Regions from separate parts of the Rhizobium sp. M1 genome, predicted to be linked through region 1. Evidence: predicted binding sites of a transcription regulator. Region 1 holds the regulator's gene; each other region holds the start of a gene.

Region 1 (3,652 bases):
AAGCCTCAACCGCATGAACGACACGATCGAGGGCTGCCGCGTCACCGGCAAGATCACCCTCGACAGCGACGATATCTATGATCCCGATATCGACGTCGTCGAACTTCGCGCCCGCGTCGGCATGGTCTTCCAGAAGCCGAACCCGTTCCCGAAGACGATCTATGAAAACGTCTCCTACGGCCCGCGCATCCATGGACTGGCCAAGTCGAAGGCCGATCTCGATCAGATCGTCGAGTCCAGCCTGCAGCGCGCCGGCCTCTGGAACGAGGTCAAGGACCGCGTGCACGAGTCCGGCACCGGCCTCTCCGGCGGTCAGCAGCAGCGCCTGTGCATCGCCCGCGCCGTCGCCGTCAGCCCTGAGGTCATCCTGATGGACGAACCCTGCTCGGCGCTCGACCCGATCGCCACCGCCAAGGTCGAGGAGCTGATCCACGAGCTGCGCGAGAACTACACGATCGTCATCGTCACCCACTCCATGCAGCAGGCAGCGCGCGTGTCGCAGCGCACCGCCATGTTCCACCTCGGCAACCTCGTCGAGGAGAACGACACCGACAAGATGTTCACCAACCCGGACGATCCGCGCACCCAGGACTACATCATGGGTCGCTTCGGCTGATTGCGGCAATCCGAAGCCTTCCCGTTATTCGAGGACAAAGCCCCATGGCATCGACACATATTTATACTGCCTATGATGATGATCTGAAGTTCCTCTCCAGGCGGATTTCCGAAATGGGCGGCCTGGCCGAGCAGATGGTCGCCGAATCCGTTCGCGCGCTGGTCAACGGCGATACCGCGCTGGCGCAGAAGGTCATTTCCGACGACGTGATCCTCGATCACACCGAACGCGAAATCGGCGACAAGGCGATCGTCACCATCGCCCGCCGTCAGCCGATGGCCTCGGACCTGCGCGAAATCATGGGTTCGATCCGCATCGCCGCCGATCTCGAACGCGTCGGCGACCTCGGCAAGAACACCGCCAAGCGCGTCATCGCCGTGCAGAGCACCGGCGTTCCGCGCAAGCTCGCCCGCGGTCTCGAGCACCTGTCCGAGCTGGCGCTCGTCCAGCTCAAGGAAGTGCTCGACGTCTATACGACGCGCGCCGCCGACAAGGCGACCGCCATCCGCGAGCGCGACAACGAGATCGACGCGATGTACACGTCGCTGTTCCGCGAACTCCTGACCTATATGATGGAAGATCCGCGCAACATCACGAGCTGCACGCATCTTCTTTTCTGCGCCAAGAACATCGAGCGCATCGGCGATCACGCCACCAATATCGCCGAGACGATCTACTACATGGCAACCGGCGCCCAGCCGGAAGGCGACCGTCCGAAGGACGACAGCGCCAACACCGTCGGTGCCGCCACGGAATAACCGTGCCGGGCCAGCCCATTGCGTGCGCGCCCGCCCGGGCGCGCAAAGAGGTCGCAGCCAATTTCTGATTTTGCGCGGGATCCCTTGCTTAAATCGCCCCCGGTTTAAGGATCGTGCGTGAGGAGACGGACACGCATGATCCCGAGAGTTGCAGTTGTTGAAGACGAAGAGGCCCTCAGCGTGCTTCTCCGTTATAATCTCGAAGCGGAAGGCTTCGAAGTCGATACCATCCTGCGCGGCGACGAGGCCGAAATCAGGCTTCAGGAGCGAACGCCGGATCTTCTTATCCTCGACTGGATGCTGCCCGGCGTCTCCGGCATCGAACTCTGCCGGCGCCTGCGCATGCGGCCGGAAACCGAACGGCTGCCGATCATCATGCTGACGGCGCGCGGCGAGGAGAGCGAACGTGTCCGCGGGCTGTCCACCGGTGCCGACGATTACGTCGTCAAGCCGTTCTCGACCCCCGAACTCGTTGCCCGCGTCAAGGCCATGCTGCGCCGCGCCCGCCCGGAAGTGCTGTCGTCAGTGCTCAAATGCGGTGATATCGAGCTCGATCGCGAAACCCACCGCGTCCATCGCAAGAGCCGCGAAGTCCGCCTCGGCCCGACCGAATTCCGCCTTCTGGAATTCCTGATGTCGTCGCCGGGCCGCGTCTTCTCCCGCTCGCAGCTGCTCGACGGCGTCTGGGGCCACGATATCTATGTCGACGAACGCACCGTCGACGTCCATGTCGGCCGCCTGCGCAAGGCGCTGAACTTCTCCAACATGCAGGACGTCATCCGCACCGTCCGCGGCGCCGGTTATTCGATGGAAGCCTGAGGGGTTTCTGACAAAGTCGAGCAAGCTCCGCCCCTCACCCTAGCCCTCTCCCCGTAAACGGGGCGAGGGGACGTGCCCTGCGAGAGGTGGGTAAGGACCGAGAGGTTGCGGCATATCCCCTTCGCCCCGCGCGCGGGGAGAAGGTGCCGGCAGGCGGATGAGGGGCAGTCACACGCAACACACTCACACAAAAAAACGGGCCTTCCAGCCCGTTTTCGCATTTCCAGCAATGGTTTGCCCGCTCAGCTGACCCGCGCTGCCGCCCGGCGGCGCTCGTTGACCGGCTGATAGGCAAGCTTCTGATGATAGCTGCAATAGGGCGAATTGTCCGGGGATTCGCAGCCGCAGAAGTGGAAGTCGTCCTTCAGCGGATCGCCGACCGGCCATTTGCAGGTGCGTTCGGTCAGTTCCGTCAGGCCGAGGCGGCGGGAAATCGGCACGACCACGTTGCCCTTCGGAACATATTCCATTTCCTCGACGGCATCGATCTCGATCTCTTCCTTCAGCATCGTTGCGCCCTGCTGGCGGGTCACGGTGCGGGTGGTGATCCGGGAGGCGTAGTTCGGCGCGCGCGGCGCCGATGTCTGGCGCTTCGGCGTGCGCGCCGCGGCGGCTGTGCCGCCGGCCTTGGCGCGGCCCGGCAGGCTCAGTCGGTGCACCTTGCCGATAACGGCGTTTCGGCTCACGCCGCCAAGTTGTGCCGCGATCTGGCTGGCGCTCAGCCCTTCGGACCACAGCTTCTTGAGTTTCTCGACCCGCTCGTCTGTCCAGTTCATGCCCTGTCTCCACCTTTTGCGTTGGTGATGGCAGAATCCCTCACCGTTGTCCCGGAAGCCTCCGAAACAAGAAACGCTTGATCAATTTTGGTGACTAGTTCCGCCGCATGCAGTCTAGTAATTGAACTTTAACCTAGTGTGAGGCTGACTCCGTGACAAGAGTCGCGGGAATCCGGATGAATCGAATTCCGAGTTTTCCCCAACTTGCTGCCTCTGCGTGTCATTTCTGCAATAATGCCTGTTGAAGGCTGAAAATGCCGCTGTACAAGCTTGCTGCATCCGCTAAGGGCGCAGTTTTGTTGACATTGCAGCGCGAAAAGGAAATAGTACCGATCGCCGCCGAAAGGCGGCATTTTTGATTTTTCGGGCCCGGTTTTCTTAGCCGGAGTCCGGTGATTGACAATGCTGATCGGGAGACCCGCGCCATGGCCGAAGCCGCGCCGCTTTATGACACCTATTCTCGTGCCCCGCTGCGGTTCGAGCGAGGCGAGGGCGTGTGGCTGATTACCGAAAGCGGCGAGCGTTATCTCGATTTCGGCGCCGGCGTCGCCGTCACCTCCGTCGGCCACGGCAATCCGCATGTGGTCGCCGCCTTGAAGGAGCAGGCCGACAAGGTCTGGCACCTCTCCAACATCTATGAGATTCCCGGCCAGGAGCGGCTGGCCAAACGGCTGACGGACGCC
Region 2 (3,652 bases), on a different contig from region 1:
CGTCATCTGGCGCAAGCATGGCGATTGGACGACGCTGAAAATCATGCTGCCGGGCGCAATCTTCGGCATCGGCCTCGGCTGGGCGACGTCGGCGCTGGTTCCGGGCAACATGCTGCGCATTGTCATCGGGGCGGTTACCATCCTCTTCTGCCTGCGTTATTTCTGGAGCAATTTCGGCCCCGGCATCGCCAAGGTGATCCCGCCGCGCGGCCAGCGGTCGGTTGCCGCCAGCCTCTGGGGGACGTTTTCCGGTTATGGCAGCTTCGTCGCCCATGCCGGCGGCGCGCCCTTCCAGGTCTATGCCCTGCCGCTCAAGCTGCAGCCGCGCGAATATACCGGCACCAGCGTGCGCTTCTTCGCGATCCTCAATGCCGTCAAGCTGATCCCCTATTTCGCGCTCGGCCAGCTCGACACGCAGAACCTTGCGACCTCGGCGACGCTGCTGCCCTTCGCCCCGCTCGCCACGCTTGCCGGCGCCTGGTGCGTGCGCCGCATGCAGTCGGCAATCTTCTACCCCTTCATGTATGCGATGGCCTTGATCGCCGCCTTGCTGATCGTGCGCGAGGGCCTTGGCGGGTAAGGGCGGCCCTGCTCCACGCTGCAACGCACAATTTTCTTGCCGCCGCGGCCGGTTTGCCGTAGCGTTCCCGCCATGTCGAACACGGACCCCTTCTCTGCGATTGCCGATCCGAACCGGCGGTTTCTGCTGGAAGAATTGCGGCGCGCGCCGCGAACAGTCAACGAGCTCGCCGAGGGCCTGCCGATCAGCCGGCCGGCGGTGTCGCAACACCTGAAGGCGCTGCTCGACAGCAACCTCGTCTCGGTGACGTCGGAAGGCACGAAACGCATCTACGCGGTCAATAACCGCGGCTTCGACAAGCTCAATCTGTGGCTGGATCAGTTCTGGGCCTGATCGCCCTCCGACAAGACCCCAAACCTAATCCGATGAACGCGATCGGCGGCGGGAGATGCAAAAGCGCCAGCCGCGATGCCGCGAGCATCGGGCTGGCGCAATTCTGGTGTCAAATCACCGGGTCTTGCAAATTTTAGGCGGAATGGATGGATTTACCTCTTCATGCGCAAGATGATCGGCCGGCGACCCTTGGGAAGATCAGTGGACGGATGACTTGAGACGCTGAATCTCGTCCTTGATGCGCAGCTTGCGGCGCTTGCATTCGGCAATTTCCGTGTCGGAGATAGAGGGAGCTGTTCTGAGCGCGTGCAGCTCCTCCTCGAGAGCAACATGCTTTTTCTGGAGTGATTCAAGATGAGCTTGAACTGTCATTTGACCCTTCCTTCCTCTTACCCTCCCCGGCCATCATCGTCGGGGATCAAGGTGTCAACGCGCCGGACTGTGACATATTTTTGAAGGCTTGTCGAAGGCGAAAAGATGAAGATGAGATGGCAAATTCATGATCAAGACTAACTAGCCGTTACCCGTATTTGGTGATAGGAGCTTGCGGAAATCATCGGCAGATCGGACAAGATCCGAAGACGACAACGGGGAATGCATATGGCCGATCAGGAACAGGCGGAAATCAGGCTCATGGTGGCGCGGTTGCGTCAGGAGCACGAGGATTTCGACGCCGCGATCAACGCCATGATCGAGACCGGATGCGACGCTCTGCGAATCCAGCGCATGAAAAAGAAGAAGCTCGTCATCAAGGACAAGCTCTCCAAGCTGGAAGATCAGATCGTTCCTGATATCATCGCCTGATCGCATCGCCCGATCGCATTGCTTGAGAGGAATAGCGGCAACGATGACAGACAGACCACCCGTCGCCATTATCATGGGCAGCCAATCCGATTGGGAAACCATGAAGAACGCGGCCGATACGCTGGAAGCCCTGGAAATCCCTTATGATGCGCGCATCATCTCGGCGCACCGCACGCCCGATCGCATGGCGAATTTCGCCAAGGGCGCGCGCGCCGAGGGCTTCAAGGTCATCATCGCCGGCGCCGGCGGCGCTGCCCATCTGCCGGGCATGACCGCATCGATGACGCCGCTGCCGGTCTTCGGTGTCCCGGTCCAGTCGAAAACCATGTCCGGCCAGGATAGCCTCCTGTCGATCGTGCAGATGCCGGCCGGCATTCCGGTGGGAACGCTCGCCATCGGCAAGGCAGGCGCGGTCAACGCCGCCCTTCTCGCCGCCGCCGTGCTTGCCCTTTCCGACGAAGAAATCGCCGAGCGGCTCGACGAATGGCGCGAACGTCAGAGTGCCAGCATCGCCGAATACCCGATGGACGACCAATGACTGTAAGCACGATCGGCATTGTCGGCGGCGGCCAGCTCGGCCGCATGCTGGCCATCGCCGCCGCCAGACTGAATTTCCGCACGATCATTCTCGAGCCGCAGGCGGATTGCCCGGCCGCTCAGCTCGCCAACCGGCAGATCGTTGCCGCCTATGATGATCCGGCGGCGCTGGCCGAACTTGCCGCTGCCTGCGATGTCGTCACCTACGAATTCGAGAACGTGCCCGTTGCCGCCGCAGAGACGCTTTCGGCAAGCATTGCCGTCTATCCGCCGCCGAAGGCGCTGGAAGCCGCACAGGACCGCCTGGTCGAAAAGCGCTTCCTCAACGATTGCGGCATCACCACCGCCCGCTTTCACGCGATCGACAGCCAGGCCGATCTCGAGGCGGCCCTGAAGGATTTCGGCGGTCAGGGCGTGTTGAAGACCCGCCGTCTCGGTTATGACGGCAAGGGCCAGAAGGTTTTCCGTTCAGTGGCCGACAGCGCTGACGGCGCCTATGCCGCGCTCGGCGCCGTGCCGCTGATCCTCGAAAGCTTCGTCGCCTTCGAGCGCGAGGTTTCGATCATCGCCGCGCGCACCGCCGACGGCGCGGTCGTCTGCTTCGATCCCGCCGAAAATATACACCGCAACGGCATCCTCCATACCTCTACGGTTCCCGCCGCGATCTCCACAGCGACGGGCGAAACCGCACGTCGGTCGGCCGAAAAAATCCTCGCGGCATTGAACTATGTCGGCGTCATCGGCATCGAATTCTTCGTGCTTGCCGATGGCAGCCTGATCGCCAACGAGATGGCCCCGCGCGTACACAATTCCGGACACTGGACGGAGGCGGCCTGTACCGTCAGCCAGTTCGAGCAGCATATCCGCGCCGTCGCCGGCCTGCCGCTCGGCAATGGCGAGCGCCATTCCGACTGCGTCATGCAGAACCTGATCGGCGACGATATCCTTGCCGTTCCCGACTGGCTGCGACGCCCCGATACGCTGGTCCATCTCTACGGCAAGACGGAGTGGCGCCCCGGCCGCAAGATGGGCCATGTCACCACCTTGGCGCCGAAATCCCCGCTTTCCCGGTGAGAAAACACCCTCTCGCCCTGGGAAAAACACCGTCACGTGGTTGACACGGAAAAGGTGACGGGGTATCTGCTCCCCACCTAAAGAGCGCGCCCCGACGGCGCGCTTTTGATTGTTAAAGATACGGGCGAATGTGAATTCCCCCACAGAGATCGCGGATCAGAAAAATGAAGATCAAGAATTCGCTCAAGTCGCTCAAGGCTCGCCACCGTGACAACCGTCTGGTTCGCCGCAAGGGCCGCATCTACATCATCAACAAGCTGAACCCGCGCTACAAGGCTCGTCAGGGCTGATTGCGCGCATCCGGATCGCCGCGCCGCGCAGTTG
Region 3 (3,652 bases), on a different contig from region 1:
CAACCTCGTCGGCTTCGGCTGCACCACCTGCATCGGCAATTCCGGCCCGCTGCCGGCGCCGATCTCGAAGACGATCAACGACAAGGGCCTGATCGTATCCGGCGTCCTTTCCGGCAACCGCAACTTCGAAGGCCGTATTTCGCCTGACGTCCAGGCGAACTACCTCGCTTCGCCGCCGCTCGTCGTTGCTTATGCGCTTGCCGGCACGGTGCAGAAGGACCTGACCAAGGAGCCGATCGGCGAGGACCAGAACGGCAACCCCGTCTACCTCAAGGACATCTGGCCGACCTCGAAGGAAGTCCAGGAATTCATCCTGAAATACGTGACCCGCGAGCTCTACGAAAGCAAGTATGCCGACGTCTTCAAGGGCGACGTCAACTGGCAGGCCGTTCAGGTTCCGCCGGGCCAGACCTATGCCTGGGACGACGATTCGACCTATGTCCAGAATCCGCCTTACTTCGTTGGCATGGGCAAGAAGGGCACCGGCGTCGCCGACATCAAGGGCGCCCGCGTCCTCGGCCTGTTCGGCGACAAGATCACCACCGACCACATCTCTCCGGCCGGTTCGATCAAGGCGGCATCGCCGGCCGGCGCCTACCTCATCGGCCATGACGTTGCCGTTGCCGACTTCAACCAGTACGGCACGCGCCGCGGCAACCATGAAGTGATGATGCGCGGCACGTTTGCCAATATCCGCATCCGCAACCACATGCTCGGCCCGAACGGCAAGGAAGGTGGCTACACCATTCACTACCCGTCGAAGGAAGAGACCTCGATCTACGACGCGGCCATGCAGTACAAGGCCGAGGGCGTGCCGCTCGTCATCTTCGCCGGTGTCGAATACGGCAACGGCTCCTCGCGCGACTGGGCGGCCAAGGGCACCAACCTGCTCGGCGTCAAGGCGGTGATCGCTCAGTCCTTCGAGCGCATCCATCGCTCGAACCTGGTCGGCATGGGCGTTATTCCCTTCGTCTTCGAAGAGGGCACGACCTGGCAGAGCCTCGGCCTCAAGGGCGATGAACTCGTCACCATCGAGGGACTGGACAAGATCAAGCCGCGCGAGCGGAAGATCGCCAAGATCACCTATAGCGACGGCACCGTGAAGGACGTTCCGCTGCTGTCGCGCGTCGATACGCTCGACGAGGTGATCTACCTCAACAATGGCGGCATCCTGCAGACGGTCCTGCGCGATCTCGCTGCCTGATCGTTAAGAGCCTGACATGATCATGGCCGCCGGAAAGCAATTTCCGGCGGCTTTCTTATGCAGCGACAGTCATCGAGCGAACTCACGATGATTTGTTTTCCGCGGCTTCCGGTCGTGCCGCGTCTCACCCGTTCGTGACTTTTCGTTTGGACCCGGAAGGATTATTCGTACGTTCATATCTCAGCGCCTCCGGTTCCAATACGCCGTCGGCGCTGAAAAAGAGGTGCATGAATGTCCCCCCGTTTCTTGATCCCGCTATTGGCCGGTGTTGTTCTCGCAGGCCCGCTGCATGCCGAAGACGGCACGCCGAAAGGCGTCGTCGAGCTCTTCACGGCGCAGGGCTGCTCCTCCTGTCCCCCCGCTGACGCGGCTTTCCGCAAGCTGGTGAACCAGGGCGATGTCATCGCGCTCGCCTATCACGTCGATTACTGGAACTATCTCGGCTGGGCCGATACGCTGAGCTCGAAGGAAAACACCGAGCGGCAATACGGCTATGCCAGGACGATGGGCCGCAGCAACGTCTACACGCCGCAAGTCATCGTCAACGGGCGCGGCCATCTCGCCGGTTCCGATCTCACGGGCATCAACAGCCGGATCGACAGCTACAGCAGCGAAGGCAACGGATTGACCGTTCCCATCAGCGCATCGATGCGCGGCGACGAGCTGGAGATCAAGATCGGCGCAGGGCAGGGTAAAGCCAATGTCGTCATGGTCTATTTCGACAAGGAAAAGACGATCGAAGTCGAAAAGGGTGAAAACAGCGGCAAGAAGCTCTCCTATCTGCACAGCGTCACCAATGTCGAAACCGTCGGCATGTGGGATGGCAAGGCGACCAATCTGACGCTGCCGGCAAGCGTCCTGCAGCGGCCGCAACTCGAGGGTTGCGCTATCCTGCTGCAGTCGGCGACCGCGGACGGCGATCCGGCCGCGATCCTTGGCGCGACGGTGGTGATGGCGGGCAAAAATATCTGAGATTTCATCCTGATACGGATGAAGGTCCGGGCGGCCCGGCCGAGCGTATTCGGGGCTGGGGTTAAGGTCGATACGCTCCGCCGGGCCCTTTGGCGCGCTGGCGCCAAACCGGGATGCATAATTCTCCTGCAAATGAGGCGCTGTTTTGACTGAAATGCGGCGCTGCCGAGAAAGCGTCGACTCTTCCACTGCGGCCGAATGTGACGGGCCGCACTCTTGCAATTTGTGGCGGCTCGGGCAAACTGTCATTCTCCTGTCACAAGCGGAGGCCTCGGGAGACTGATGACAGATCAGCCGGATTTGCGACACGGCGAAAGCCGCTCCGTCGACAATAGTTCTTCAGTCGTCGTCGATCTCAGGGAATACAAACAAAGCAAAGACCCGCTTCCGGTGACTTTCCACAGGCGCGAACTCGACGCGATCCTGTGGATCTACGGTCGCATGGTCGGCGAGGGGGAATGGCGCGATTACGCCATCGATCACCTGAAAGACAGGGCGGTGTTTTCCGTCTTCAAGCGCTCCGGCGAAATGCCGTTCTTCCGAATCGAAAAGAACCCGAAGCTCGCCGCCAAGCAAGGCGCCTACTCCGTCATCAACGTCAATGGCATGATCCTGAAGCGCGGCCACGAGCTGAACCACGTCCTCAAGGTGTTCGACAAGGCTTTGAAGCTGGTCGATAAGTAAGCCTGGTCAGCCGGCGAACAGCGTGCCGGGATAGGCGGATGGATCCGGATCGGTCGTCATGCCCTCGCCGAGGCTGCGCTGCATGAGCATCGTGTCGAGCCAGCGGCCGTGCTTGTAGCCCGTGCCCTGCATCAGGCCGACCTCCACGAAGCCCGCCTTGAGATGAAGCGCGATCGAGGCGGGGCTTGCGCCGCCGATGACGGCCACCATCTGACGAAAGCCGAGGACGATGCAGCGGTCGATCAACTCGTTCATCAGTGCCTTGCCGATGCCGCGGCCGCGCGCTTCGGGCGCCAGGTAGATCGAATCCTCCACCATCCAGCGATAGGCCGGGCGGGTGCGGAAGGCCGAGGCATAGGCGTAGCCGAGGAAGTTTCCGTCGTCATCGGCCGCGGCGATATAGGGATATTGCTGGCCGACGATCGCCGCAAAGCGCTGCGCCATCTCGGCCTCGGAGGGCGGTGTGATCTCGTAGCTCGACGTGCCGTTCAAAACGGATTCACGGTAGATCCCGGTAATGGCAGGGATATCGGCCTCAGAGGCGTCGCGCAGAAGGAAGGACATCGGGCAGTGGTCCAGCGGCGGGGCAGAGCTCCTCTAAAACCATTCCTCCGAAAACGGCGCAACAAAAAAGGCGGCCGAAGCCGCCTTTTCGATCTTGATGGACCTGCTTATTTACGGTTGCCCATGAACTGCAGCAGGAACATGAAGAGGTTGATGAAGTCGAGATAGAGCGTCAGCGCGCCCATGATCGCCTTGCGGCCGGCAACGGCAACGTCATCGGCTTCGTAG

What was found. Region 1 encodes PhoB, which activates phosphate uptake and scavenging genes when phosphate is short. Its sites were predicted from a motif close to TGTCATNNANCTGTCAT; they were not measured.
Region 2: a site for PhoB is predicted at 1,391-1,407, ahead of CO655_RS06360 (DUF465 domain-containing protein). Genes of this name have one in related genera too.
Region 3: a site for PhoB is predicted at 2,420-2,436, ahead of CO655_RS00845 (DUF2794 domain-containing protein). Genes of this name have one in related genera too.

What each region holds. Positions count from the first base shown of each region.
Region 1 covers NZ_NWSW01000061.1:4,540-8,191, forward strand. The annotation lists gene pstB (phosphate ABC transporter ATP-binding protein PstB) at 1-616, shown strand, start outside; gene phoU (phosphate signaling complex protein PhoU) at 661-1,374, shown strand; gene phoB (phosphate regulon transcriptional regulator PhoB) at 1,510-2,193, shown strand; gene CO655_RS31620 (GcrA family cell cycle regulator) at 2,436-2,969, opposite strand; gene CO655_RS31625 (aspartate aminotransferase family protein) at 3,395-3,652, shown strand, end outside.
Region 2 covers NZ_NWSW01000006.1:38,316-41,967, forward strand. The annotation lists gene CO655_RS06350 (sulfite exporter TauE/SafE family protein) at 1-580, shown strand, start outside; gene CO655_RS06355 (metalloregulator ArsR/SmtB family transcription factor) at 653-913, shown strand; gene CO655_RS06360 (DUF465 domain-containing protein) at 1,112-1,285, opposite strand; gene CO655_RS06365 (DUF465 domain-containing protein) at 1,514-1,717, shown strand; gene purE (5-(carboxyamino)imidazole ribonucleotide mutase) at 1,761-2,255, shown strand; gene CO655_RS06375 (5-(carboxyamino)imidazole ribonucleotide synthase) at 2,252-3,328, shown strand; gene ykgO (type B 50S ribosomal protein L36) at 3,493-3,618, shown strand.
Region 3 covers NZ_NWSW01000001.1:161,545-165,196, reverse strand. The annotation lists gene acnA (aconitate hydratase AcnA) at 1-1,204, shown strand, start outside; gene CO655_RS00850 (thioredoxin family protein) at 1,436-2,176, shown strand; gene CO655_RS00845 (DUF2794 domain-containing protein) at 2,459-2,860, shown strand; gene CO655_RS00840 (GNAT family N-acetyltransferase) at 2,867-3,424, opposite strand; gene CO655_RS00835 (Bax inhibitor-1/YccA family protein) at 3,532-3,652, opposite strand, start outside.